DNA from 2 places in the Pseudoalteromonas sp. SG41-2 genome. Region 1 is predicted to be linked to the other one. Evidence: predicted binding sites of a transcription regulator. Region 1 holds the regulator's gene; the other holds the start of a gene.
The links. Region 1 encodes FliA, which starts transcription of late flagellar genes. Its sites were predicted from a motif close to CTAAAGNTNNNNNNNNNNNNGCCGATA; they were not measured.
Positions count from the first base shown of each region.

Region 1 (7,736 bases):
CGCAGGGCGACTTGTTGTACCTGCAGAAACGGGAGGTATTGGTGCCGATGCAGGAGGCGTTGTCGGCCGACTAAAGCGCGAAAGACGCTTGCGTCCAATTTCTTTTACTTTATTTTGTAATAACTTAATCGCATCTTCATTATTACGAGCAATATCTTCAAATTTTTTCGGTAAAAAATCTAGAGCACCCGCATCAAGTGCGTCTAAGGTTGCTGTTGCGCCATCACGAGTCAGTGAGGAGAACATCAGAATAGGGGTTGGATTTGCTGCCATGATTTCTTTTACAGCACTAATGCCATCAAGCACGGGCATTTCAACATCCATGGTGATTACATCTGGACGAAGTTGATTTGTTTTATCGACCGCTTCTCGGCCATTTACCGCAAAACCAATTACTTCGATATCCTTATCTTGCTCGAGTATTTCGCTCACTCTGCGGCGAAAGAAACTTGAATCATCAACAACTAAAACTTTAACTGCCATTGGCATACTCTTGTTAAATTTTATCTGTGAGAGCCATATTTAGCCCTCACAATAAGATAAGAATTGGCCTAACCTGCGTAGTGTTTTAACAGGTTTGGAACATCTAAGATCAGCGCTATACCACCGTCAGACGTGATCGTTGCACCTGCCATACCAGGTGTTCCTTGTAGTAAAGCATCAAGCGGTTTAATAACAACTTCTTCTTGACCAATCAATGAATCCACTACAAAACCAACTTGTTGCGTACCAATTTGTACAATTACAACATGGCCTTGAGCTTTGCGTAATGATCTGTCAGCACCTTTAACTAACCAATGTTCTAAATAAAACAACGGTCGTGCTTTCTTACGAACAATAATGGTTAATTGACCATCAACTACATTCGTTTTAGTTAGATCTAGGTGGAATATTTCATTAACACCAGCCAGTGGTAATGCAAATGTTTGCTCACCGACAACCACCATCAATGTCGGCAAAATAGCCAACGTTAACGGTACTTTAATTTCTAGGATTGTGCCTACACCTAGCTCAGATTGAATACTCACAGAACCATTTAGTTGGGTAATTTTGGTTTTCACCACATCCATACCCACACCACGACCCGAAATATCAGAGATCTGTTCTTTGGTGGAAAAGCCTGGTGCAAAAATAAGGTTATAGGCTTCTGTATCAGATAGTCGAGCTGCTTGCTCGTGATCAAGCACCCCTTTATTGATTGCTATTTTTTTCAGTTTTTCAGGGTCCATACCTGCACCATCATCACGAATGGTGAGCAAAATATGATCACCCTCTTGCGATGCTGATAAAGTAACAGTCCCAGTTCTTGACTTACCTGCCGCTTCACGCACATCAGGCATTTCAATACCATGGTCAACCGAGTTGCGCACCAAGTGGACTAAAGGATCTGCCAGTGCCTCAACTAAGTTTTTATCTAAATCGGTTTCTTCACCCACGAGCAGTAAGTTAATGTCTTTTCTCAAACTGCGGGCTAAATCACGGACTACGCGAGGAAAACGACCAAACACTTTCTTGATCGGTTGCATCCGCGTTTTCATTACCGCACCTTGCAAGTCTGCGGTTACTACATCAAGATTCGAAATGGCTTTACCCATCGCTTCACTTTCAGTATTGGTTGCTAAACTGACTAAACGATTGCGAACCAATACCAGTTCACCAACCATGTTCATTATTTGATCTAGGCGTTTTGTATCAACACGCACCGTCGTATCAGCTTGTGGAGGAGCTGGTTTTTTAGCAACAGCTGTCGCTGGAGCTGGTGCGGATTTTTCAGCTGCTTTCACAGGCTCAGACACTGCTGGTTTGGGCACTGGCTTAGCTGCGGCAACAGGTGCAGGTGCAGGTGCAGGTGTTGGTGCTTTTTTAGCGGGTGCTGGCTCAGTCTCAGCGACCGCTTGTGGCGCGCTGCCTTTACCATGTAATTCATCAAGTAAAGCTTCAAATTCATCATCGCTGATTTCATCTGGACCATTACTTTTCGTCGATGCTGAAGGTGCTTGGGTCGGTTTAGGCGCAGCACTTTCGGTGCCTGCAGTATCTTTATTACTTACTAGACCGAAGCTACCAATACCGTGCAATTCATCCAATAAATTATCAAATTCATCATCAGTAATATCACTATTTGATGATTCATTGCTGACAGTGGTTGTTGGCGTTATAGGACTTTTCCCTTGTCCGTGGAGCTCATCAAGCAGACTCTCAAATTCATCTTCTGTTATCTCATCGATTTGAACATCTTTTTGATCGCTATCAACTTGACCATCAAATAATGAGTCTAGCGCAAATGGATCGTCAGAATCATCTAAAATATCATCAGCATCAACAACAGGGATATCGCCTGCAGGTTCAGCACTGCCAGTTAATTCTTCAGCCGTTGGCGGCAGCCCCAATTTATGTAAAACAGCGAGTAATTCTGGATTTGCTGGTTCTGGTTTTTCTCTACTTTGGATAGTCGCAAACATTTCGTTGATAGTATCGAGTGCTTGCAAGATCACGTCCATCAGTTCGGAATTAACCTTACGAACACCTTGACGCAATAAATCGAAAACGTTCTCTGCACCATGGCAAGCATCGACTAGTTCAGTCATGCTTAAAAAGCCTGCGCCGCCTTTTACCGTATGAAAACCACGGAAAATTGCATTGAGTAATTCGGTATCATCTGGGTTATTTTCAAGCTCCACCAGCTGTTCTGACAAAAGCTCAAGAATTTCTCCAGCCTCTACTAGAAAATCTTGTAAAATATCTTCATCGACTTCAAAGCTCATGCAGTTTTCTCCTCTTAGAAGCCCAAGCTTGATAATAAATCATCAACATCATCTTGTCCTGAGACAACATCATCACGAGATTCTTTATCAATAATTGGCCCTTCAGGGCCTGCAAGTGTATTTTCAGCAGGCGGTTTTTCAATGACTGGTGCTATTGTTTTTGTTTCGCTATCATCTTGGCTGCCAAATGCTGTCAACAAGTGGATCAAGCTGTCTTCGACTTCTCTAACAAGCTCGATAACCCGACGGATCACTTGACCGGTTAAATCTTGAAAATCTTGTGCCATTAACACATTGGTCATGAGTCCTTGCAACTCATCCGTTTTAGTTTGCGAGCTATTCATGAACTTATCTAAGCTATGGCAAAGTGTTTTAAATTCACCTAGCTCGATTTCACGATTCATTAAACGATCCCAAGTGGGTTTAATGTCTGAAATGTCATCTGCAAGCTGTTGGGCAATGGGTAAACTTGCTTCTACAGCATCCATGGTTTTATTAGCAGCGTTTTCGGTCATTTCCATAACATAGTTAAGACGCTGCTTCGCGTCGGGTAGTGCATCTTTGGTCAAATCAGCTAAACGTGTATCAAGCTCAAAATTTTTCAACGCATCATGAAGCTGACGCGTAAGTTTGCCTACTTCGGCAAATAATTCTGATTGCTCTTTTGACGCCGCATCAATAATTAACTGATCAGCTTTATCTTGTTCACCGTTTTCAAGGTAAACCACAAGCTGACGGGCTTGTTCTAAACTGATCTGAGGCGCAGCAGGTGCTGACATAAGCCTCTCCTATTTATTTAACCTAAACGCTCAAACACTTTTTCCAATTTGGTTTTCAGTGTTGCAGCTGTAAATGGTTTAACGATATAACCGTTAACACCAGCTTGTGCAGCAGCAACAATTTGTTCTTTTTTAGCTTCTGCTGTTACCATTAAAACAGGAATGTGTTTCAGGCTGTCATCGGCCCTAATAGCGCGCAAGAGATCGATTCCTTGCATGCCAGGCATGTTCCAATCTGTAACTACAAAATCAAATTCTTGATTCTGCAACATCGGTAAAGCTGTTGAGCCATCGTCAGCTTCTTGTACATTTGTAAAACCCAAATCTCTTAACAGATTTTTGATAATACGTCTCATCGTCGAAAAATCATCAACAACAAGAATTTTCATGTTTTTATCCAAAACATCCTCCGGTGAGGTCTGAACCTATATTTACTTACTACTAATTAATCCAGTCATTGATTTTTGCTTTGAGCTTAATCATCGCCTGACCATGTATCTGACTCACACGCGATTCACTTACATCGAGTATATGTCCAATCTCTTTTAAATTCATTTCATCGTTATAATACAGCGACAATACTAACCCATCTCGTTCAGGTAAAGATTGTATAGCTGTTAATAATGATTGATTAAAGCGTTCATTTTTAACGTTATTAAAGGGCTTGTCCAGTGCTAAATCATGTCCCACTGGTGTGATAACATCTTCATCTACCCCTAAGTCTTCTATACCTAACACTTTACTTGAATTTACATCACTAAGAATATGATGGTACTCATCTAGCGTAATATCAAGTTTTTCAGCAACTTCACTGTCTTTAGGTTCTCGATTCAGGCTGCTTTCTAGCTCACTAATCGCTTCAGCGACTCTGCGGCTATTACGGTGCACTGAGCGTGGAGCCCAATCACCTCGGCGCATTTCATCCAGCATCGCACCACGGATACGAATGCCTGCAAAGGTTTCAAAGCTTGCACCTTTAGTCGCATCAAAGTTCTTTGATGCTTCAATTAACCCTATCATCCCCGATTGAATCAAATCATCGAGTTGCACACTCGCGGGTAAACGAGCGATTAAATGACAAGCCACTTTTTTGACTAAGGAAGCATGTCGCTCAACAATCACATTTAAATTTTGTGTCGATTGATATCCCATCGCTTTATTCACCGATGCCGTCATAGTTAGCCGTTTACTAATTTTTCTATGAAAAATTCTAAATGACCAGATGGTTGATTAGGTATAGGCCATTTAACTGCTTTTGTCGCTAATGTTTTAAATGCTATTGCTGCTGGGGAACTTGGAAATAAATCAACAATCACTTTCTGACGACGAGTTGCTTTACGCATATTTTCATCATACGGGACTGTTGCTACCAATTCCATTGAGACATCCAAAAAGCGATCCGTTACTTTTGAGAGCTTAGCAAATAGTTCCTGGCCTTCACGCATGCTGCGCACCATATTAGCAACGATTTTAAATTTATACACACCGTGCTCACGACTCAATACTTTGATTAATGCATAAGCATCAGTTATTGAGCTCGGTTCATCACATACTACTACCATGACATCTTGCGCTGCGCGCGAAAAACTTAATACCATGTCAGAGATACCAGCAGCAGTATCAACAATTAATATATCAAATTCGGTATTTAATTCACTAAAAGCGCGAATTAAACCAGCATGTTCTGATGGTGAAAGTTCCACCATACTTTGTGAGCCTGACGTCGCTGGTACTATTTTAATTCCTGCAGGCCCTTCAACTAAAATTTCATCGAGCTCGCATTCACCTGATAGTACATGAGATAGATTACGCTCTACCCTAAGTCCTAACATCACATCACAATTTGCTAAACCCAAATCGGCATCCAGTACTAACACTCGGTTTCCGAGCTGACCCAACGCAATCGCAGTGTTAAGTGAGACGTTAGTTTTCCCTACGCCACCTTTGCCACCTGTTACAGCGATAACTTTAACGCCGTTATTATTGTTTTGACTCATTTTACGCAGGCCACTTGCTTGATCTAATACTGTGTTAATCATACATCCCTACTGTGCTTGACGCTACTGCTTGGCGTCGTGAATGTTGTGCTTTTGTTCTTTTTAAATACAATTGTTCTGCTTTTTTTACTAATTTCTCTGCATTGGCGACCCGAATGTCCTCTGGAACGCGCTGACCGTTAGTAAGATACCCTATTGGAAGGCGATTTTGAATCGCTATACTAATAATCTCACCTAAACTTAATGATTCGTCTAATTTAGTGAAAATACAGCCACTTAATTGTACCTTCTTAAAGTGTCTTACGGTTTCTTGTAAAACATTAATTTGTGCGGTCGCACTGAGCACTAAATAATTGCGAATATCGACACGTTGATTACGCATTAGTGTATTTAACTGCTCAGTTAAACGTAAATCACGTTGGCTCATTCCCGCTGTATCTATTAATACTAGACGCTTATTTCGTAAATGATATAAAACTTCTGCTAATTCATTGGCATCTTTAACTTGTTTTACACCACAACCGATGATTCGGCCATAAGTAGCAAGCTGTTCATAAGCGCCAATACGGTAAGTATCAGTGGTAATAAGCGCAACTTTATCTGCGCCATATTTTTGTGCGCCAAGGGCTGCAAGTTTTGCCACGGTTGTAGTTTTACCAACCCCAGTAGGGCCAACAAGTGCATATACGCCGCCTTGGCGTAGTATTTCATTATTTGTAGTATGCATTTGGTTTTCAACCATTTGCAATAGCGCTTGCCATGCTTGCTGACGTGACACATCATCGGGAATAAAACAGGCCATTTGCTCTGCAACTTCACTGTCAATACCCATTCCGACTAAACGATCGATCATGCATGCGCGAGTAGGGTCGCGACGCGCTAAATCTTGTTGCATCAAGCCAGATACTTGATACTCAAGTAATTGACGCATCGCTGCCATTTCATCACGCATAGCGGTAATTTCATCTGTTTTGGGTGCACTTTTTGTTGGCATCGGAGTATCTAAATCATCAAAACCACTTTCTAGATCATCATCAAAACCTAAGCTATGTGCTTGCGTTTGTGGACGCGACGCAGTATCGCGACGAGCAAAATCATTATGTGCTTGTGGTTCATGGCGAGTTTGCTGTGCTTGATGTTGTTGCTGTGGTTGATACTGAGTTGATGTATCAATCCCTGACTGGCTAAACATCGATGCAAGCTCAGGTGAACGTGGACGCGGTGATTGGCGCTCTAATAATGCTTGTAAGCTATCAGCTACCGCAGCTTGCGGCTCAGGCTGTGAACGTTGTGGCGCAGGTTTAACAAAGTTAGCATTTGTTTGTGCTTGTGCCGTAGCAACATGTGCTTGTGCAGGTGCTTTCGGGGCTGCTTTTTCATAATCAACGGCGGCAACAATCTCTACCCCATTGGCTAATTTTTTATTTGACATGATTACAGCATCTACACCGAGTTCATCTTTAACTTCTTTCAGTGCGGTGCGCATATCTTTAGCAAAAAAACGTTTTATTTTCATGGTTCAACCCCTTTAAAATCCGATTATTGGCCTACTGAGCTGACAATCTTGATCTGTCTTTCGTCTGGTACCTCTTGATAAGACATCACTCGCAATCCTGGAATGGTGTACTTAACAAAACGAGATAACACAGTGCGTAACATTCCTGACGTTAGCAATATCGAAGGTTCACCGGCCATTTCTTGGTTTTGATGCGCTTCATTTAATGATTGTTGAAGTCGCTCTGCAAGTCCTGGCTCTATTCCGGCACCTTCGTCGCCTGCATTTTGTAGTGACTGATGCAACATCTGTTCCAACTCAGGCGCCAAGGTTATGACAGGGATTTCTGATGACATTCCAACCGCGTCTTGAACAATTAATCTGCGCAGTGAAATTCGCACTGCTGCGGTTAATACATCAGGATCTTGGCTTCGAGGGCCATACTCAACAAGGGTTTGTACAATTGAACGCATATCGCGAATAGCAACGCCTTCATTTAATAAATTTTGTAATACTTTAACAATTGCTGTTAGTGGTAAAATATCTGGCACTAGCCCTTCAACTAAACGAGGATGACTTTTTGCCAGCATATCTAATAGATTTTGCACTTCCTCGTGGCCGAGTAACAAGGCCGCGCTGTTAGTTAGTAACTGACTAATATGCGTTGCTACCACTGTTGCTGCATCAACCACGGTATAAC
Region 1 is NZ_JACJFK010000006.1:66,169-73,904, forward strand. It holds gene H5186_RS06630 (chemotaxis response regulator protein-glutamate methylesterase) at 1-483, opposite strand, end outside; gene H5186_RS06635 (chemotaxis protein CheA) at 552-2,765, opposite strand; gene H5186_RS06640 (protein phosphatase CheZ) at 2,780-3,544, opposite strand; gene cheY (chemotaxis response regulator CheY) at 3,562-3,945, opposite strand; gene H5186_RS06650 (RNA polymerase sigma factor FliA) at 3,986-4,696, opposite strand; gene H5186_RS06655 (MinD/ParA family protein) at 4,723-5,583, opposite strand; gene flhF (flagellar biosynthesis protein FlhF) at 5,576-7,057, opposite strand; gene flhA (flagellar biosynthesis protein FlhA) at 7,081-7,736, opposite strand, start outside.

Region 2 (7,736 bases), on a different contig from region 1:
TTAGTATATGCATATAATAAATCCAATTTTATAAGAGTGTACGATGCATGATTTAGTTATCCTGATTATCAGCTGCGCGCTATTAGGTTGTGTGGTTGGTTTTTTAGCTGGGTTATTAGGCATTGGCGGTGGATTAATTATTGTGCCAGTACTGAGTTCATTATTAGTGCATTTTAATGTTGTTGCGGTTGATCATGTACTGGTTATTGCGATTGCTACCTCGCTTGCCTCTATTTTATTCACTTCAACGTCATCTGCATTAGCACACCATAAAAATCAAAATGTGCCATGGGAAATTGCGCCTTGGGTTATGTCTGGCGTTGGACTTGGTGCTCTGATCAGTGGTTTTGCCGCGAGTTTAATTCCAGAACAGTTATTACGCATCGTTTTTGCTGTTAGTGTGGTGTTTATTGCTGCTCGTATGGTGTTGTCTGCTCGTAATAAGCCTGTCGCGGTCAAACCTATGCCAAGTGGCCCAGTTATTGGCGCTATTAGCGCAGTGATGGGCGGATTATCAGGTTTGATTGGTATTGGTGGCGGCGCATTGATTGTGCCGCTACTGCACTATTTTTCAGTTGATATTAAAAAAGCCATAGGCTGCGCGGCAGCATGTGGCATTGTGATTGCGCTATTTGGCTCTGTGGGATATATCAGCGCCGGTTGGCAAGTAACCGATTTACAACATGGCTTTGCAGGTTTTGTGTATTTACCGGCATTATTAGGTATAGTAATAACCTCGTGGTTTATGGCACCAATAGGAGCCAAAGCAACGCATTATTTACCCGTTTCAACGATAAAAAAAGTGTTCGCGGTGTTACTGATTATCATCGCGCTTCAAATGGTTTTTAGTTAAGGTTTAATTTTATGGCTCTTGAATTTCCAGAGATCGATCCGATCATTTTCACTGTCGGTCCTCTTAGCGTACGTTGGTACGGTTTAATGTATTTAATTGGTTTTGCTTTTGCGATGTGGTGGGCAAATAGGCAAGCAACTAAACCAGGCTCGGGTTGGACGAAAGAAGAGGTCAGTGATTTACTGTTCTACGGTATGTTAGGGGTTATTCTGGGTGGTCGGATTGGCTATGTACTGTTTTATCAATTTAGTTACTTTTTAGAAAATCCACTGTATTTATTTAGAATCGATCAAGGTGGTATGTCTTTCCACGGTGGCACTTTAGGGGTGATAACCGCTATTTGTGTGTTTGCCTGGACACGTAAAAAACAGTTACTTGCAGTGGGTGATTTTGTTGCACCGCTAGTGCCGGTTGGTCTTTTAGCTGGACGTATTGGTAACTTTATTAACGGCGAATTATGGGGCAGAACTACCGATGTGCCTTGGGCTATGGTATTCCCAAATGGTGGGCCATTGGCGCGTCATCCTTCACAGTTGTATGAAGCCTTTTTAGAAGGTTTCGTGCTGTTTATTATTTTGTATGTGTTTACTAAAAAGCCACGTCCAGCGGGTAGTGTCGGCGGATTATTTTTACTATGCTATGGGGTATTTAGATTCTGCGTTGAATATGTGCGCGAACCAGATGCACAACTAGGATTGTTTGCTGATTTTATATCAATGGGTCAAATATTGTCATTGCCAATGGTCATTGCTGGTCTTGGTTTGATAATATGGGCATACAAAAAGCCACAGCCTGCTGTTGCCAGTAAAGCATAAAAAAGAAGCGAATAATGAAACAATATTTAGAGTTATGTCAGCGCATTGTTGATGAAGGTATCTGGGTTGAGAATAAACGTACAGGAACGCGTTGTTTAACAGTCATTAATGCGGAGCTTGAATACGACGTTGCGAACAACAAGTTCCCAATGATCACCACCCGTAAAAGTTATTATAAAGCGGCCATCGCAGAGCTGTTGGGTTATTTACGTGGTTATAGCAGTGCTGCGCAATTTCGCGACATAGGTTGTATGACTTGGGATGCTAACGCTAATGAAAACCAAGCATGGTTAAATAATCCGAACCGTAAAGGTGAAGATGATATGGGCCGTGTATATGGCGTACAAGCTCGTGATTGGCGACGCCCTGATGGCACACCGTTAGATCAGCTAAAAAAGGTCATTGATAATCTTAAAAATGGTGTAGATGACAGAGGCGAGATCATCACTTTTTATAATCCGGGTGAGTTTGAGTTAGGGTGTTTGCGCCCATGTATGCACACGCATACTTTTTCGCTTCTTGGCGATACGCTTTATTTAACCTCGTATCAGCGCAGCTGTGATGTGCCACTTGGTTTGAATTTCAATCAAATTCAATGTTTTGTATTGCTTGCACTGGTCGCGCAGATCACTGGCCACAAAGCAGGTAAGGCATACCATAAAATCGTTAATGCCCATATTTATGAGAACCAACTGGAATTAATGCGTGATGTGCAGTTACAGCGTGAGCCATTTGCATCACCGACGTTGACGATTAATCCAAATATTAAATCACTCGAAGATATCGAAACGTGGGTCACCCGTGATGACTTTGAGGTAAATGGCTATCAATGCCATGAAGCAATTAAATACCCGTTTTCAGTGTAACAATTAATAAGCATCATAGTTTTAAGGAGAGAATAATGAAAGCAGTGATCCCAGTCGCAGGACTTGGCACCCGTATGTTGCCAGCTACTAAAGCTATTCCAAAAGAGATGTTACCTGTTGTAGATAAACCCTTGATTCAATATGTAGTTAATGAAGCGGTTGCTGCGGGTATTAAAGAAATTGTATTAGTGACTCACTCGAGTAAAAACTCGATTGAAAACCATTTTGATACCAGTTTTGAGCTAGAAGCAACGCTAGAGAAGCGGGTAAAGCGTCAGTTACTTGCTGAAGTACAAGCTATTTGCCCTAAAGATGTGACAATTATTCACGTTCGCCAAGGTGAAGCAAAAGGCTTAGGGCACGCAATCAACTGTGCAGCGCCAATTATTGGTAACGAACCGTTTGTGGTTATTTTACCTGATGTGATCATAGATGATGTTGAAAGTAATCTTAAAAAAGATAATTTAGCTGAAATGATTACTCGCTTTAATACAAACGGTGAGAGCCAAATAATGGTTGAGCCTGTGCCTATGCAGGATGTTGATAAGTTTGGTGTGGTCGATTTAGGCGACGTAAAGCTTGAACAAGGGCAAAGCGCAGCGATCCTTAATATGGTTGAAAAACCTCCTGTGCATAGCGCACCATCAAATTTGGCTGTGGTAGGTCGTTATGTGCTAAGTAAAAATATTTGGCCATTACTTGCAAAAACTCCCGCAGGCGCCGGCGACGAAATTCAGTTAACAGATGCAATTGCGATGCTAATGGAAAAAGAATCTGTTGCTGCTTATGCGATAAAAGGGCGTAGTCATGATTGCGGTAGTAAGTTGGGCTATTTAAAAGCCACTATTGAATTTGCACTGCGTCGTGATGAATTTAAAGATGAGCTAAGTGATTTTATTAAAACCTTAGTTTAAGCTCATTTATTGAGCCTAACTTATAAAAGTGCCTTAGTGGCACTTTTTTATTGCTTAAAAATCCTGAAACTGGCACTGACTTTGCTTATAATATGGCATTATTTATTTTGTGATGCTAACAGATGATGTGTTTTAAAAAGCAAGCTTGGTATACCACAGTGTTGGTTACAGCAACTGTCTGGCTTAGTGGGTGCAGTAGTATTAATGCTAACCCGGTGGAACAGCAGCCTGCATTAATTTCTGATCAACAAGTCAAAGAGTATGTTCAGCAATGGCACTCGCAACAAGAGAGTATTACTCGTTTAGCTGCGATGGAGGAAGACTTGCAACTATTAATAATGGCACTTTCCTCTCAAACTGATATTGCAGAAAACCCAGCGGTGCTTCGCGAAGATAATGTTACGGTGGCTCATTATGCTGAAAAAATACAGATCCCTGATACTGCTAACTCCTCAAAAACTATCGAAAACCGCCCTCTGCCACTGTATGGCAACTCACTGCCAGGCGCGCAACTTGGGCTGTATTTAAAACCGCAAAGAGTGAGAACGCAAATAGCAAGGTTGCAGCAACAATATCCGCAGGCATTTAGCCAATTAGATTTTGTAATGACAGAGCGTCACAATAAAGGCGTTACCTTGTATGGGTTACGAGTTGGGCCATTTCAAAATTATACCGAGGCCAATCTATTTTGTTCATTAGCACAAAATTTAGGCCAAAAATGCCTGAGTGCCCCATTTGTTGGTCAGCCTTTGTAATTAAATAAGCTATTTTTCTGATTTTTCAGTAATTAAGCTTAAAGTAATTGTTCTGAGTGTCGATAATATCTAAGATAGGGGCAACATAGGGTAATGTCCCATCACTTATAAGGATTTAATATGAAATTATCTTTAACTCTTCTGGCAGCAGCAGTTACAGCAAGCTCATTCGCGACTTATGCAACAACCGAAAGCTTTGATGCGAAAGTTAAAGTGCAAAATACTGTCGTTTTAACCAAAGGAAATGACTTAGATTTTGGTACAATTCGAGCGGTTGCAGATCCAGACGGTGTTAACCAAGCTACATTGGTTATAAACCCTGAGCCTACAGCAAGTCCTGTATCGTCTAGAACTGATAACGCACCTGCGATTATTTCAATAATAGAGCAAGGTTCGCCTGCATCTTTTACAGTATCGGAAGTAGTGCCAAATGCTCGTTTATCAATTACTAACCCAACAGCAACAACCCTGAGCTCTAATGGCCAAGGTTTGAATGAGCCAAACTTTACGGTTGGTACTTGGACATACTTTATCACTAGCGGTCCAAATGCAAACGCTTATTATTCATCAGTGACGCCTAATTTAACTGCTGACGGTGATGGCAGTGTATCGTTTAATATTGGTGCAACTCTTTCTACAGCATCAACAATTTCTAGCGAAGCGTACCGAGATACTGAGTATACAGGCACTTTTCAATTAGAAGTTGCTTATTAATTTAATCATGCGTTTTTTGTTGTTATTTGCGATGCTTTCAATACTGTATTCACAGTCAACAAGAGCCGCGAGTATAGAGCAACAAGCGCTTGATTTTGGCACCTTAGTTATTCTTAAAAGTGATCAAATAGGTTCTGTAATTATCAAGGATGATGGTTCGATTAGCACCTCTGGCGAAATCTATATCCTTAAAGATGGTCGCCCAGCTGAGCTGATACTCACTGACATCCCCCCTGGCACTCGAGTTTCCATGAATTTAGTGGCTCCTGCAACTATGCAACACAATACTAAAGGAAGTAGTAGTGCCGACTTTAGAGTGACCTTAAATGGCTTTCCTAAAGACGCAACAAGCGATGAGTTTAGCGAAGTGCATGTATTTATTGGTGGTAAATTAGAAATAAATACAAGCGGCAAACAATATGTTGACGGCGACTATTCAACAACCACAAACTTAGAAATTTCAGTGGATTATTAAGGATTTAAATGTTTAATAAATTAACCGTGATACTGCTTTTAAGCTTTTGTTTTTTTAGCCAGGCGGTAATGGCGAATTTACTTATTTCTCCTACTCGTATTAGTTTTGACGAGCGTCAACGTACTGCAAAGGTCACAGTGATCAACACCAGTCACGAGTACAAAACTTACCGAGTGCAGTGGAGCGAAAAGCAATCCACATCAACCGGAGGGTATGTAACCTTACTTGAGCCGACGGCGACAAGTTTAAGCCCGATGACGCGCTTATCACCAAAGCAAATGCGTTTGGCGCCTGGTGAAAAGCAAACCGTTAAAATTGCAATTCGAAAACCAAAACAGTTAGCAGATGGTGAATATCGTTCGCATTTATTATTTCAGGCGTTGCCAAATGAAAACCCAAATAGTACGAGTTCAATAAAAATTAATATGATCATGAGCTACAGTATTCCAGTCATCCTTCGTGAACATGCTGAAGTACCAAAAGTACTCATTGAGCAAGCGCAAGTGATTAAAAACCAGGGCAACCAACGACTACAATTTAAATTAAAACTCAATCGTGAAACTCACTTTAGCAGTTATGGTAAATTAACCGCGTTTTATCAACAAAATGCTAATGCTAAGCTGGAAGCTATCGCTGAAATTGGCAATTTAAGTATTTACTCGGATGTAAAAAATGCCGAGGTAATGTTGAGTTTATTTAGTGATAAAACCCTAGATAAGCCTGGTACTGTTATTTTTAAATATATCGGTGCAGATGAATATCAAGACATAAATTTTGCCGAGTATGCTTTAGCGATTAGTCCAAAAATGCTGCAACTTTAACTCTTCATGACCAAGAATACAGGGCTAAAGTGCATTACACTATGGCTAAGTTTATGCCTTAGTAACAATGCATTCGCGACTAATAACGTAACTGTGAATGATGCATTAAAAACACTTCGCAAGATTGAAGCTAAATTAACCGACTTACCAACAGCTTCTCAGCCTAGCGTTAACAGCCCTGTTGCGTCAAACCAACCGCGGATCGCAAGCGGTGAGTTTTTATTATTTTCGTTGTCTTTAAATGATTACTACTTAGGCGAAGTGTTCGCTTTAAAAAGTGATCAGGGTATTCAACTTGGCCTTAGTAGCCTAGCTGATATATTGCAATTTGGAATAGATGTTGATCTTGTAACTCGTTCTGCTCAAGGCTGGTATCGAGATCAACAGCCTTTCATTTTAGATGCCAGCACCCTGCCTGCAACACTGATAACTGACGCAGGTATGCTTGAACTAACGGCTGCTGATATTAGCATTGATGATGACATGTATATTGAAATGGCGCAGTTAAAAGAGGTTTTTGGGCTGCAATTTACAGTCGATTATGGTGATTTAGAAATAGAGTTAAGTTCGGCCATCTTATTACCAATTGAACAACAGCGAGAACGCCATGGTAGAAGGCTTAACCCCTCGAATCGTAATGCCAAGCCCACCTTGCCTTGGAAAGCCAGCCCGTATCAAGCGCTTTCATCACCTGTTGCTGATTTACAATTAAACTACAGTGCTGATAAAAATCAAAATAGAACAAGTTACTCATTATTAGGTGCACAAGACTTTGCTTATTTATCTGCCGAATACTTTTTATCTGGTCGCGAGGGCGATTTACTCAGCGATTCGCGTTTAACATTTACTAAGCAAGACCCGCAAAGCTCATTACTGGGAGTGTTAGCAGCCAGTGAAGTTGAGTTTGGTGATGTAACGGCCACACAAGTTGGCAGCCGTTACAACAGTCAGTATGGTCGTGGTATTAAGTTTTCAAACCGCGGACTGACTCAACAATTTGATAGTAACCGTATTAATTTAAGTGGTCCGATTCAGTTAGGCTGGGACGTTGAGCTTTATCGTAACGGCGTATTGATTGCGCAGCAATTAAGCTTATCAGATGGTCGTTATATTTTTGATAATGTTGATTTGTTTTATGGTGAGAACAACTTCGAGCTTATTTTTTATGGTCCTCAAGGGCAGGTCGAGCGAAAAAGCGAATATTATTTTATCGATAGTAACCAATTAGCACAAGGTGAAGGATTTTATGAACTATCAGTCTCTGAGCAGGGTAAAAAATTGCTTGGCAATACAGCCTTCAATAATGACAGCACGGGCTGGCAAATAGCAGGGCGCTACGAGCAAGGTATTACAGACGACTTCTCGATATATACCGCTGCATTGGCACAAAAAAGAACACATGACGACCTACAACACATGTCACTGGGGACTAACCTTAGCTTATCTAGCGCTCTGCTATTAAACTTAGATTACCAGAAAAATAATCAACATGAACAAGAGCTTGAACTTACAGCACGCACGCA
Region 2 is NZ_JACJFK010000021.1:73,339-81,074, forward strand. It holds gene H5186_RS16310 (sulfite exporter TauE/SafE family protein) at 44-853, shown strand; gene lgt (prolipoprotein diacylglyceryl transferase) at 865-1,668, shown strand; gene H5186_RS16320 (thymidylate synthase) at 1,683-2,534, shown strand; gene galU (UTP--glucose-1-phosphate uridylyltransferase GalU) at 2,570-3,448, shown strand; gene H5186_RS16330 (SPOR domain-containing protein) at 3,571-4,203, shown strand; gene H5186_RS16335 (DUF4402 domain-containing protein) at 4,324-4,917, shown strand; gene H5186_RS16340 (DUF4402 domain-containing protein) at 4,925-5,392, shown strand; gene H5186_RS16345 (molecular chaperone) at 5,401-6,213, shown strand; gene H5186_RS16350 (hypothetical protein) at 6,220-7,736, shown strand, end outside.
Region 2: the regulator FliA is predicted to act here: its motif matches at 4,242-4,268, upstream of H5186_RS16335 (DUF4402 domain-containing protein).